DNA from 3 places in the Pseudomonas sp. D4-21 genome. Region 2 is predicted to be linked to each of the others. Evidence: predicted binding sites of a transcription regulator. Region 2 holds the regulator's gene; each other region holds the start of a gene.
What was found. Region 2 encodes FliA, which starts transcription of late flagellar genes. Its sites were predicted from a motif close to CTAAAGTTTNNNNNNNNNNNGCCGNTAA; they were not measured.
Positions count from the first base shown of each region.

Region 1: the regulator FliA is predicted to act here: its motif matches at 2,383-2,410, upstream of J3Q04_RS24625 (methyl-accepting chemotaxis protein).
Region 3: the regulator FliA is predicted to act here: its motif matches at 2,381-2,408, upstream of J3Q04_RS02015 (methyl-accepting chemotaxis protein).

Region 1 covers NZ_CP071664.1:5,426,350-5,430,717, reverse strand. Annotated here, with positions in the region: gene J3Q04_RS24635 (NorM family multidrug efflux MATE transporter) at 1-1,260, opposite strand, end outside; gene J3Q04_RS24630 (LysR substrate-binding domain-containing protein) at 1,413-2,333, shown strand; gene J3Q04_RS24625 (methyl-accepting chemotaxis protein) at 2,517-4,368, shown strand, end outside.
Region 2 covers NZ_CP071664.1:3,949,645-3,954,012, reverse strand. Annotated here, with positions in the region: gene flhF (flagellar biosynthesis protein FlhF) at 1-611, shown strand, start outside; gene fleN (flagellar synthesis regulator FleN) at 728-1,558, shown strand; gene fliA (RNA polymerase sigma factor FliA) at 1,555-2,298, shown strand; gene J3Q04_RS17585 (chemotaxis response regulator CheY) at 2,466-2,837, shown strand; gene J3Q04_RS17580 (protein phosphatase CheZ) at 2,856-3,641, shown strand; gene J3Q04_RS17575 (chemotaxis protein CheA) at 3,672-4,368, shown strand, end outside.
Region 3 covers NZ_CP071664.1:437,589-441,956, forward strand. Annotated here, with positions in the region: gene J3Q04_RS02010 (DUF924 family protein) at 1-277, shown strand, start outside; gene J3Q04_RS02015 (methyl-accepting chemotaxis protein) at 411-2,303, opposite strand; gene J3Q04_RS02020 (hypothetical protein) at 2,589-2,843, shown strand; gene J3Q04_RS02025 (lipocalin family protein) at 2,887-3,456, shown strand; gene J3Q04_RS02030 (formimidoylglutamate deiminase) at 3,572-4,368, opposite strand, start outside.

The DNA.
Region 1 (4,368 bases), 1.5 Mb from region 2:
GCCCCAATGCAAATGGAACGCCATCCACCACGCCGCCGGCGCGCCGATCAACCAATAGCAAGCCAGGCCCACCAGGAACGTGGTCTTGGCGTCTTTCAATCCGCGGATGCAACCCATCGCAATGGTTTGTGTGCCGTCGAACAGCTCGAACCACGCCGCCACGGCCAACAGGCTCACCGCCAGGTCGATGACCGCGCGGAACGCCGGGTCCTCATGGTCCAGGAACAGGCCGATCAATTGATTCGGCAGCAGCCAGAACACCATGGCGAACGCCAGCATGGCGGCCGCGCCAAAACCAATCCCGACCCTCCCGGCCAGGCGCGCCATGAGCAATTGCCCGGCACCGTAATGCTGGCCGATACGCATGGTGATGGCGTAGGACATGCCCGCCGGAACCATGAAGGCCACCGAGACGATTTGCAGCGCGATCTGGTGGGCCGCCAGCGGCGTGCTGCCCATGGTGCCCATGCACAGGGCGGCGAATGCGAACAGGCCGACTTCCACCGCGTAAGTACCACCAATCGGCAAGCCCAGTCGCCACAGTTCCTTGAGGTATTGGCGATTGGGTCGCGACAGGCCGGCAAGCAATGGATAAGCGCGGTAGGCCGAGTGCCGATGAATGTGCCAGGCCAGCGCCAGGGCCATGCAGTTGGCGACGATGGCCGTGACCAGGCCGATCCCCATCAGGCCGAGCTTCGGCAGGCCGAACATGCCGGTGATGAGCGCATAGTTGAGAAGGAAGTTGGCCACCGTGCCGCCGAGGCTGATCACCATCACCGGCGTGGCCCGCCCGATGGCGCTGGTAAAGCCACGCAGGGCCATGAAACTCAGGTAACCGGGCAGGGCGAACGGCAGTGCCAGCAAAAATTGCCCGGCAGAGAGCACGTTGGTTTCGGTCTGGCCGAACATCAACAGCACCGGCTTGAGATTCCACAACAGCAGGCCCGCCACCAGCGCCATCAACCAGGCCAGCCATAATCCGGCCTGGGTCAGCCGGGTGGCGCCTTCGATGTCGCCCGCGCCCTGGCGGATCGCTACCAGGGTGCCCACCGCCGCGATCACGCCGATGCAGAAAATCGATACGAATGAATAGCTCGCCGCCCCGAGCCCGCCGCCTGCCAGGGCTTCGGGGCTCAGGCGAGCCATCATCAGGGTGTCCGTCAGCACCATCAGCATGTGCGCCAACTGCGAAGCAATCAACGGTCCCGCCAGGCGCAGGATGGCCCAGAGTTCGGTACGCACAGGATGCCGCATGATCATCACACTCCATGTTCCAGCAAGGCAGTAAGACGAAGATTCTCGGCCCTCCCGCCGGATTGCACAAAAGGATAAAAAAGATCGCTGGCATGATTAAAACTCATGCTGAATGGGTTTCTGGTAGGGTTTGCAAACCACGCCATGGAGCTTTTGCGATGTCACGCCGTCTTCCTCCGCTTTATGCGCTACGGGCATTCGAAGCCGCGGCGCGCTACAGCTCGTTTACCCGCGCCGCCGAGGAGCTGTCGATCACCCAGAGCGCCGTCAGCCGGCACATCCGCACACTCGAAGATCACTTTGCCTGTCGACTGTTCCAGCGCAGCGGGCGTAACCTGCAACTGACCGAGTCGGCGCGCCTGCTGCTGCCGGGCGTGCGGGAGGGCTTCATGGCGCTGGAGCGGGCTTGCCACACATTGCACGGAGAAGACGGCATCCTGCGGATGAAGGCGCCATCGACCCTGACCATGCGCTGGCTGCTGGCGCGCCTGAGCCGCTTTCGCCATCTGCAACCGGGCAACGAAGTGCAGCTGACAAGCGCCTGGATGGACATCGACTCGGTGGATTTCAATACCGAGCCCTTCGATTGCGCAGTCCTGCTGGGCAATGGGCATTTCCCTGCGGACTGGGAGGCCAGCCTGCTGTTTCCCGAGGAGTTGATACCGGTCGGCGCTCCGAACCTGCTCAATGACCAACCCTGGGATGTGGCGCGATTGGCCAAGGCCGAGCTATTGCATCCCACTCCGGATCGCCGCGACTGGCGCAATTGGCTGCAGCGCATGGGCTTGGCTGACAAAGTCTCGCTCAGGGGCGGTCAGGTGTTCGATACCCTGGAACTGGGCATGATCGCGGCCGCGCGCGGCTACGGCGTATCCATGGGCGATTTGTTGATGGTGGCCGAGGACGTTGCCCAGGGGCGCTTGAGCCTGCCATGGCCAACCGCTGTCGCCAGCGGCGAGCATTATTACCTGGTCTGGCCGAAAACCCGGCCCGGGGGTGAACGTTTGCGCCGGCTCAGCGACTTTCTCCAGAGCGAGGTGAAGGCCATGCAACTACCTGAGGTCAAGCGCCTGGGCTGAAACATTGCAGTCGCCGTGCTAGCCACTTGGTATTATTCCTTCCAAAGCCCTCAAGTATTCGGCGTTACGGCCGAAGGTGAACATAGAACCTTCGTTCAGAAAGGGCCAATACCTACCTCATCGAATCAGATGCCGAGCGTGCGATGTGATCAAGATGATCCAGTCTCTCGGCCAGGAGCCGTCATGTCTCAACCTCGTGCCCGGATCGCCTCACAGCTAGGCCTTGCCCTTGCCGTGATACTGGCGGTCGTGATCTCCGGCAGTACTGTCTTTGCCTTGCGTTCGCTTGACGCTGCAAACCTTTCTACCCGTGAAGAGCATCTCGCGAGCGAAGCGCGGCTGATGGCCGATCAGCTCAACACGTTCCACAGCACGTTGCGCGAAAGCACCCAACGGCTGGCGGGTCTGTTCGAAAAGCGTTTCAGCGCCGGCTTGAGCGTGCATCCGGACCAGCCGGTGACGGTGGCGGGCGTTCAGACGCCTGGCTTGAGCCTTGGCAGCGAAGTGTTGAACAACAATTTCAAGGAAGTGGATGATTTCAAGACGATGACCGCCGGCGTGGCCACGGTATTCGTGCGCAGCGGCGACGATTTTGTCCGCGTCAGTACATCCGTCAGCAAACAGGACGGTACGCGCGCCATCGGTACTGTGCTCGACCGCGCCGGACCGGCCTACGGCCCGGTGATCAGCGGCCAGAGCTACATTGGCCGGGCGTTGCTGTTCGGGCGCTTCTACATGTCGCAGTACACGCCTGTGCGTGATGGCAGCGGCAAGATCATTGCCGTGTTGTACGTAGGATTCGATTACACCGATGCGCAGAATGCGCAGTTCGAAAACCTCAAGCGCTTCCGAATCGGACAGACCGGCTCGCTGGCGTTATTGGACGAGCAGAACAAATGGTTGGTGCCGCCGGCCGGTGTGCAGGCACTGGACCGTGCTACCGCGGCCATCACAGCGTTGGTCAAGAAGCCTGGCAAGGGTGCTTTCTGGGACGACACCGCGGAAGAGTTCTATAGCGTTGCCGTGCCGTTCGAGGGCGGGCCCTGGTCGGTCGTGGCGAGCATGCCGAAAACCGAGATCAACGCAGTGACCTGGAACGTCGGTACGCAACTGGCGATCGGCAGTTTGCTGGCGATGTTGCTGGCGGTCGGTGCGGCGGTATGGCTGTTGCGCAGCAAACTGGCTCCCCTCGGTGACTTGGTGCGTCAGGCCGAAGCCTTGGGCGCCGGCGACCTGAGCGTGCGTCTGAATGTGTCGAGCCACGACGAGATCGGCCAACTGGCCCGTGCGTTCAACCAGATGAGCCAAGCCTTGTCGACCATGGTCGAGCACATTCGCAAAGCCTCCCAAGAGGTCAACAGCCGTGCCCAGGCTCTCTCCGGATTGTCCAGTGGCGCCTATGAAGGGATGGAGCAACAGTCCGGCGAGATCACCAGCATGGCCGGGGCGGTGGAAGAATTCAGCGCCACCTCCCTGAACATCGCCGACAACATGGGCAATACCGAGCGCCTGGCCCAGGACAATGCCCAACAGACTCGCATCGGCCGTACCTCGATGGACGAAGCGTCATCGTCCCTGGAACAGATCGCGGGCGCCTTGAACAGCACTGCAACGGTCATCAACACGCTGGGCCAGCGCTCCCAGGAGATCGGCGGCATTGTCGGTGTGATCACTTCGATCGCCGAGCAAACCAACCTGCTGGCGTTGAACGCCGCCATCGAAGCTGCACGGGCGGGCGAGCAGGGTCGTGGTTTTGCCGTGGTAGCTGACGAGGTTCGGAGCCTGGCCTCGCGCACTCGCCAGGCCACTGACGAAATTTCCGGCATGATCAACAGCATCCAGCAGGAAACCGGCAACGCCATCAGCACCATGGAGAAGGGCAACCTGCTCATGCAGGAAGGCTTGTCGCGTAACGCCAACGTGGCCTCGGCCCTGGCGCGTATCGATGAGCAAAGCCGCTCGGCCGGCCAGCAATTCGCCGCGATCACTACGGCTACGCAGGAGCAAAGCAGCACCGCGACCCTGCTCAGCAGCA
Region 2 (4,368 bases):
CCAAGCTCGCGGCCCGTTATGTACTCAAGTACGGCGCCCAGAGTATCGCCCTGGTGAGCATGGACAGTTTCCGCATCGGTGCCCAGGAGCAACTCAAGACCTTGGGCCGGATCCTCAATGTGTCGGTGACCCATGTGGATCCGGGCCAATCCCTGGCCCAGGCGCTGGAACCGCTGATGCGCAAGCGCGTCGTACTGATCGACACCGCCGGCCTGCAAGCCAGCGATCCGGCCCTGCGCATGCAGCTGGAAAGCCTGGCCGGGCGTGGCATCAAGTCAAAAAATTATCTCGTGTTGGCAACCACCAGCCAGAAACAGGTTCTAACCGCCGCATACCACAGTTACAAACGCTGCGGGCTGGCCGGCTGCATCCTGACTAAGCTGGACGAAACGGCAAGCCTGGGCGAGGTGTTGAGCCTGGCGATCGGTCATGAACTACCGGTGGCCTACCTGACCGACGGGCCGCGGATCCCGGATGATTTGCATCTGCCGCGCCGTCATCAACTGGTCAGTCGTGCCGTGAGTGTGCAAATGCAGGAAGAACCCAGCGAAGAAGCCATGGCTGACATGTTCGCTGATATCTACCACAGCCCGACCAAGCAGGTTGGCTGAGGTATTCATGAATATTTTTTGTACCTACATCGATGGTCTGCCATGCATTGTTCCGTATGTGAACGCGCAGCCAGTAATGTGGCCTCCGTCTAAGTAAGACAAGGTAAAGAACGAACATGGGCAGCATGCATCCCGTACAGGTGATCGCGGTGACCGGCGGCAAAGGTGGCGTCGGGAAGACTAACGTGTCAGTGAACTTGTCCCTGGCTCTGGCAGAGCTTGGCCGACGGGTCATGCTGCTGGACGCCGACCTGGGCCTGGCGAACGTCGACGTGCTGCTGGGGCTCACACCCAAGCGCACGCTGGCGGACGTGATCGAAGGGCGCTGTGAATTGCGCGACGTGCTGTTGCAAGGCCCCGGCGGGATTCGCATCGTGCCGGCCGCCTCCGGCACCCAGAGCATGGTTCACCTGACCCCGGCGCAGCACGCCGGCCTGATCCAGGCCTTCAGCGACATCGGTGACAACCTCGATGTGCTGGTGATTGACACGGCTGCCGGTATTGGTGACTCGGTGGTCAGTTTCGTGCGCGCCGCCCAGGAAGTGTTGCTGGTGGTCTGCGACGAACCGACGTCGATCACCGACGCCTACGCGCTGATCAAACTGCTTAACCGCGACTATGGCATGAACCGCTTTCGCGTCCTGGCCAACATGGCCCAAAGCCCACAGGAAGGACGCAACCTGTTCGCCAAGTTGACCAAGGTCACGGATCGCTTCCTGGACGTCGCCCTGCAATACGTCGGCGCAGTGCCTTACGACGAAAGCGTACGCAAGGCTGTCCAGAAGCAACGTGCCGTTTATGAAGCTTTTCCTCGTTCCAAATGCGCCCTGGCGTTCAAGGCGATCGCCCAGAAGGTCGACACCTGGCCGCTGCCGGCCAACCCACGTGGGCATCTGGAATTTTTCGTCGAGCGTCTCGTGCAACAAACAGCAGGGCCCGTGTTATGACAGCCAGCGGTTACAACCATCTCTACAAAAAATCGGCACGGGACGCCCAGTACGAATTGATCGAGCGTTACGCGCCACTGGTCAAGCGCATCGCCTACCACTTGCTGGCGCGTTTGCCGGCCAGTGTCCAGGTCGAGGACTTGATCCAGGCGGGCATGATCGGCCTGCTCGAAGTGTCGAATAAATACGACGCGAGCAAGGGCGCCAGTTTCGAGACATACGCCGGTATCCGTATCCGCGGGGCGATGCTCGATGAGGTCCGCAAGGGCGACTGGGCGCCGCGTTCGGTGCATCGCAACACCCGCATGGTCAGCGACGCGATTCGTGCGATTGAAGCGAAAACCGGGCGAGACGCTAAAGATCACGAAGTTGCGGCCGAACTCCAGTTGAGTCTCGATGATTATTACGGGATTTTGAACGATACCTTGGGCAGTCGCCTGTTCAGTTTCGACGACCTGTTGCAGGACGGCGAACACGAAGGGCTGCACGAGGACGGCGCGAGTGCTCACATGGAGCCGTCGCGCGACCTGGAAGATGAACGTTTCCAGAGCGCCCTGGCGGATGCGATTGCCAATTTGCCGGAGCGTGAGCGACTGGTCTTGGCGCTGTACTACGACGAAGAGCTGAACCTCAAGGAAATCGGTGAGGTCCTGGGGGTCAGCGAATCGCGGGTCAGCCAGTTACATAGCCAGTGCGCGGCCCGCTTGCGGGGGCGTTTGGGGGAGTGGCGAGCGCGCTGACGAGCAGTGTGGGGACGCTGCGAGCGGGGCTGGCATGGCGTATGCCGGGCCAGTCTCCATCCGTTGTGCTCCATACCGTTGTCGAGTGTTGTGCCGGATTGATTGAAATGGCGCGTCCAGGTGCTGGGCGCGTTTAAGACTGCTTGGAGGTCGAATTGGACAAGAACATGAAAATCCTCATCGTTGATGACTTCTCAACGATGCGGCGGATCATAAAAAACCTGTTGCGTGACCTCGGGTTCACCAACACGGTCGAGGCCGACGATGGCACAACCGCCATTCCGGTCCTCAACAGCGGGAGCATCGACTTTCTGGTGACTGACTGGAACATGCCTGGCATGACCGGTATCGACTTGCTGCGCCACGTGCGCGCCGACGAAAAACTCAAGCACCTCCCGGTGCTGATGGTCACTGCCGAAGCCAAGCGCGAGCAGATCATCGAAGCGGCCCAGGCCGGTGTGAACGGCTATGTGGTCAAACCCTTCACGGCCCAGGCGTTGAAAGAGAAGATCGAAAAAATCTTCGAACGCATCGGTTAACGGCGCCACGGGGGAGCTATGGACAACGAATCTTCAATGGGCGATTTCGAATCGACCCTGAAAAAACATGCCCGCGAACTGGTAGACAGCCTTGAAAAGGGCCGCTTCGGCGATGCGGTTCAAATGATTCATGAGCTCAACCAGACCCGTGATCGCGGTCTGTACCAGGAAGTCGGCAAGCTCACCCGTGAACTGCACAGCGCGATCGTCAATTTCCAGATCGATCCGAACATGCCGCAGGCCGAGGAAGTCTCGCAGATCACCGACGCCACCGAGCGCCTGGGTTATGTGGTCAAGCTGACCGAAGCCGCAGCGAACCGCACCATGGACCTGGTGGAAAGCGCAACGCCCCTGGTCAACGGCCTGAGCGAGGAAGCCCAGGCGTTGAGCACCGATTGGGGACGGTTCATGCGTCGCGAAGTGGGCGCCGAGGAGTTCCGGGAGCTGGCCCGTCGGGTTGACGGTTTCCTGGCGCGCAGCAGCGCCGAGAATCGCGCCGTGGCCAGCAACCTCAACGACATTCTGCTGGCCCAGGACTACCAGGACCTGACCGGCCAGGTGATCAAGCGTGTGACCCAACTGGTCACCGAAGTGGAAAGCAATTTGCTCAAACTGGTGTTGATGGCAAGCCAGGTCGACCGCTTTGCCGGCATCGAACACGACCGTGAAGCGATGCTCGCTGAAAAAGATCCACAAAAACATCTCTCTCAGGGTGAAGGTCCGCAGATTCATGCCGATAAAAGAGAAGACGTTGTGTCCGGTCAGGACGATGTGGACGATTTGCTGTCCAGCCTTGGATTCTAAGTTTTAGCCCTATTTTAGGAGCAGCCATTAATGAGCTTCGGCGCCGATGAAGAGATCCTTCAGGATTTCCTGGTTGAGGCCGGCGAGATTCTAGAGCAACTATCCGAACAGCTGGTCGAGCTGGAAAGCCGACCTGATGATGCGGATCTGCTCAATGCAATTTTTCGCGGTTTCCACACTGTAAAAGGAGGCGCCGGCTTCCTCCAGCTTAATGAGCTGGTGGAGTGCTGCCACATTGCCGAGAACGTGTTCGACATCCTGCGCAAGGGTGAGCGTCGCGTCGACTCGGAACTGATGGACGTGGTGCTCGAGGCCCTGGATGCGGTCAACAGCATGTTCAGCGAAGTGCGCGAGCGCTCGCCGATCACCCCGGCCACCCCCGAGCTGCTCGCCGCGCTGTCGCGCCTGGCCGAGCCGCAGTCGGCTGACGAGGCCATGCCCGTTGCCGAGCCTGTGGTCGAAGAACCGGTTGCGCAAGAATCGGGCGACATCACCGATCATGAATTCGAATCGCTGCTGGACTCGCTGAACGCCGTCAAGGCCGAAGCCGAGGCTCCGGCCGCGCCCGCTGCGCCAGCCGCCGATGCCGCTGCCAGCGATGAAATTACCGACGATGAGTTCGAATCGCTGCTCGACCAACTGCACGGCAAGGGCCAGTTCGCCCCCGATGCGGTCGTAGCGCCGGCGGCCCCGGCTGCGCCAAAGGCAGCGGGGGATGACTCCGACA
Region 3 (4,368 bases), 2.1 Mb from region 2:
GCAACTGCGGCCAATCCAGCGTGTCTTCATCTACCTCGTCCTCGAACATTGCGAAAACCTCGCGGTGCAGAACGAAGCCGTGTCGCGGTTCGTCAAACTGGTCCGGGAGCAACCCGAGGCGCAGCGTGCGGTGTTCGAAGACAACCTGGATTATGCCGAACGGCATCAGAAGATCATTGCCCGGTTCGGACGTTTTCCCCATCGCAATGCGGTGTTGGGGCGTGAATCCACGGCGGATGAGCTGGAGTTTTTGAGCAGGCCTGGGTCCAGGTTCTAAATTGCGTCGTGGCTGCTGTTGCCATCGCGAGCAGGCTCGCTCCCACATTGGGTTTCTGTTTGAGCGCAAAAAGCGCGTCCGCTGAAGATCTACTGTGGGAGCGGGCTTGCTCGCGAAAGGGCCCTTGAGAGCACTAGATCCGGAAACTACCCACCAACTGCTTCAACCGCGCCGCCTGCTGTTCCAGGTCGGAACAGGCCCGCAAGGTGGCTTGCAGGTTTTCCACGCCTTCCTGGTTCAGCGTGTTGATTTCATTGATGTCGACGTTGATCGATTCCACCACGGCGGTCTGTTCTTCGGTGGCGGTGGCCACGGACTGGTTCATGCCGTCGATCTCGCCGATGCGCTGGGTCACGCTGCCCAGTCGTTCGCCGGCCTGGTTGGCGATGCCGACGCTGCTTTCGCTCTGGCGCTGGCTATCGGTCATGGTCAGCACCGCTTCCCGCGCGCCGACTTGCAACTCTTCGATCATCTTCTGCACTTGCTGCGCCGAATCCTGGGTGCGGTGGGCCAGGTTGCGCACTTCGTCGGCGACGACCGCGAAGCCGCGACCGGCTTCACCGGCCCGGGCCGCTTCGATGGCGGCGTTCAGGGCAAGCAGGTTGGTCTGCTGGGAAATGCTGGTGATCACTTCGAGAATCTGGCCGATGTTCACCGTGTTGCTGTTCAGGGTTTCGATGTTGCCGCAAGAATCGCTGATCTTGGCTGACAGCTGTTGCATCGCCGTGATGGTTTTATCCACCACTTGCTGGCCATCTTCGGCCAGGTTGCGGGCCTCGCTGGAGTGCTGCGAGGCGAGGGCGGCATTCTGGGCAATTTCCTGGGCTGCGGCGCCAAGCTGGTTGATGGCCGCGGCCACGCTGCTGGTGCGCGAGGCTTGCTGGTCGGAGTTGTACATCGACGAATTGGAGGCGCTGACGACACGCAGGGCGACTTCATTGACCTGGCCCGTTGCGGAAGCCACTTCGCGGATCGAAGCGTGGATACGCTCGACGAAACGGTTGAACGAAGTGCCCAGCGCGCCGAATTCATCATGGCCGTGGATGGTCAGGCGGCGGGTCAGGTCGCCTTCGCCTTCGGCGATGTCATGCATGGCGCGGCCCATGATCAGCAGCGGTTGCATCAATACACGGATGAGCATGCTCAGCAGGGCGATGATGAACACCACGGCAATGACCATGGCAATCAGGGCCGAGGTGCGGAACTCGCTGAGCATCGCCAGCGCCGCGCTCTTGTCGAGCACCAGCGCCACGTACCAGTCGGCGCCGGGTACGCCGGCGACTCGGGTAAAGGAAATGAACTGGGTCTTGCCGTCGAGCTCGACTTCCTTCATGCCCGGGCTGACTTGCGGCGCACCGTTGGGATAGGCCTCGGCGAGGGTCTTGAGCACGCGCTTGCTGTCAGGGTGGACGAGGATCTTGCCATCGGCGCTGACGATGAACGCATGACCATGTCCGCCGAAGTTCAGCGAGTTGATGATGGCGCTGACGCTGGTCAGGTCGATGTCCGCCCCCGCCACGCCGATCATCTGGTTCTGGCGCTGTACCGGCGTGGCAACGGTGATCACAAGCTTGCCCGAAGACGCGGCGATGTAGGGTTCGGTGACGACGGTCTGTTGGGCGCTGTTGGCGGCCTTGTACCAGCCACGGGCGCGCGGGTCGTAGTCGGCGGCGCGATTGCCGGCCGGCACCGAAAACATTACGCCGTCGGTGCCGCCAAAATAGCTGAGCTGAAAATTGCCGGTGTAGGCAGGCAGGCCCACCGCGCGTTTCAGGCTGTCGGCACTGCTGCCATCGATGGCGATTTGCTGGGCCAGCGATTGCAGCAGTTGGATCCGGCCTTCGACCCACGTCTGGATATTGCGGCTGGTCAGGCTGCCGAGCTCCTGCATGGAGGTCTCGGTGCTGGAATACAGACTTTGTCGTTGGCGGTAATCGTTGAACAGGATGAAACAGGCGAATGCGACGGCCACCACAAGGGCGGCAGCCAACAGGATTTTGTGGCTAAATTTCATGTTTCTGGTCATTAAGAACGCTACCGCGGAGGGACGGGTCAAAAAGGGGCGTCAATTTGCCATAACACAGGAATTTACGCTGTTACTTTTTATCGGCCCGCAGGCCCGGCGCATCAGGTGTCGATGGACTCATCCCGACGAAAGGCACGACGGCGTCACCGTTCGGTTGTTTCACCCGTCGAATACCCTCGGAACAACCAATAAATACTGGGGGCGTCGGGGAACCAGATAGGGGTTTTCTCTTCTAAGGTTCAGGTTGGCACCCTGCCACCTCCCTTCCGCTCCAGGAGTTACACCATGTCGCTGCGATCTATCGCCCTGCTGTTCATGTGCGTCGTATTGACCGCATGCAGCAAGGTCAACCAGGAAAACTACTCGAAGCTGTCGGCGGGCATGCCCAAGGCCGAAGTCGAGACGTTGCTGGGGAAGCCGACTGACTGTTCGGGCGCGCTCGGCATGTCCAGCTGCACCTGGGGCGACCAGAAAAGCTTTATCAGCGTGCAGTACGCCGGTGACAAAGTGTTGATGTTTTCCGGCCAAGGCCTGAAGTAACCTGAAGTAAACCGGGGCCAAGCGCCCACGGGAGAAAAAAATAATGATGCGGTTAGTTTTTGTGCTTTTGGCTGGCCTGGTATTGGCCGGCTGTGCCACTTCTGGCGTAGACCCGTTGGCGCCCAAGACCGTCAACAGTGTCAATCTCAAGCGTTACCAAGGGACCTGGTACGAGCTGGCCCGCCTACCGATGTATTTCCAGCGCAACTGCGCGCAATCCGAAGCCCATTACACACTCAAGCCCGACGGCAACGTGGATGTGTTCAACCGCTGCCTGACTTCCGATTGGAAGTGGGAAGAAGCCCGGGGCACCGCTTACCCGCAGGTGCCAGGCAAGACCGACAAGCTCTGGGTCGAATTCGACACCTGGTTCTCGCGGATCCTGCCGGGTGTGGCGAAGGGAGAATATTGGGTCTTGTATGTCAGTGATGACTACAAGACCGCCATCGTTGGCGATCCGAGCCGGCGTTACATGTGGTTGCTGTCGCGCACGCCAACGGTCAATGTCGATGTGCGCGAAGAACTGCTGAGCAAGGCGCGCCAGCAGGGCTACGACACGACGCGGTTGGTCTGGCGTGCGTCGGACCGGCAGATGGCCAAGACTTCGGACTGATGTAGTAGAACACCTGTGGGAGCGAGCTTGCTCGCGATGAGGCCTTTACCGTCAACATAGATGTTGATGGAAAATCCGCTATCGCGAGCAAGCTCGCTCCCACATTGAATTGTCGTCAGCCCAGCAGTTCGCGCAGCACCCGGGTAAACGCTCGGGCGCTTTCTTCTTCGCCGGCATGACGGCCGTCGCGAACCTGCCATTTTCCGCCGACCATCACATCGCGCACCTGGCGATCGCCGCCCGCAAACAGCCAACGATTGAGAATGCCGTCACCGGTCGCCGTGGCCAGGTAAGGATCATTGCCATCGAGCACCAGCCAGTCGGCGCGCTTGCCGACTTCCAATGCGCCGATCGGTTGGCCCAACGCCTGGGCGCCACCGTCCAGTGCGGCGTCATACAGGGTACGCCCGACCATCGGCTGATCCGTTCGGTACAACCGGTTGCGGCGCTGGTCCCGCAGCCGCTGGCCGTATTCCAGCCAGCGTAATTCCTCCACGACGCTCAACGACACATGGCTGTCAGAGCCGATGCCCATCCGCCCGCCTTGGGCTAGGAAATCCACGGCCGGAAAAATTCCGTCACCCAGATTGGCTTCCGTGGTCAGGCACAGACCGGCAATTGCCCGGCTCTTGGCCATCAGGCTGACTTCCTTTGGATTGGCGTGGGTGGCATGAACCAGGCACCAGCGTTGATCCACCTCGGCATTTTCATACAGCCATTGCAGCGGACGCACGCCGCTCCAGCTCAAGCAGTCGTCAACCTCCTTTTGCTGTTCGGCGATGTGGATATGCACGGGGCAATCGCGGTCGCTGGCGGCCAGCACATCGTGGATCTGCCCGGGTGTCACGGCGCGCAGCGAGTGGAAGCACAGGCCCAACGCCTGGGACGGTTGCCCGGCCAGGATCGGCTGCA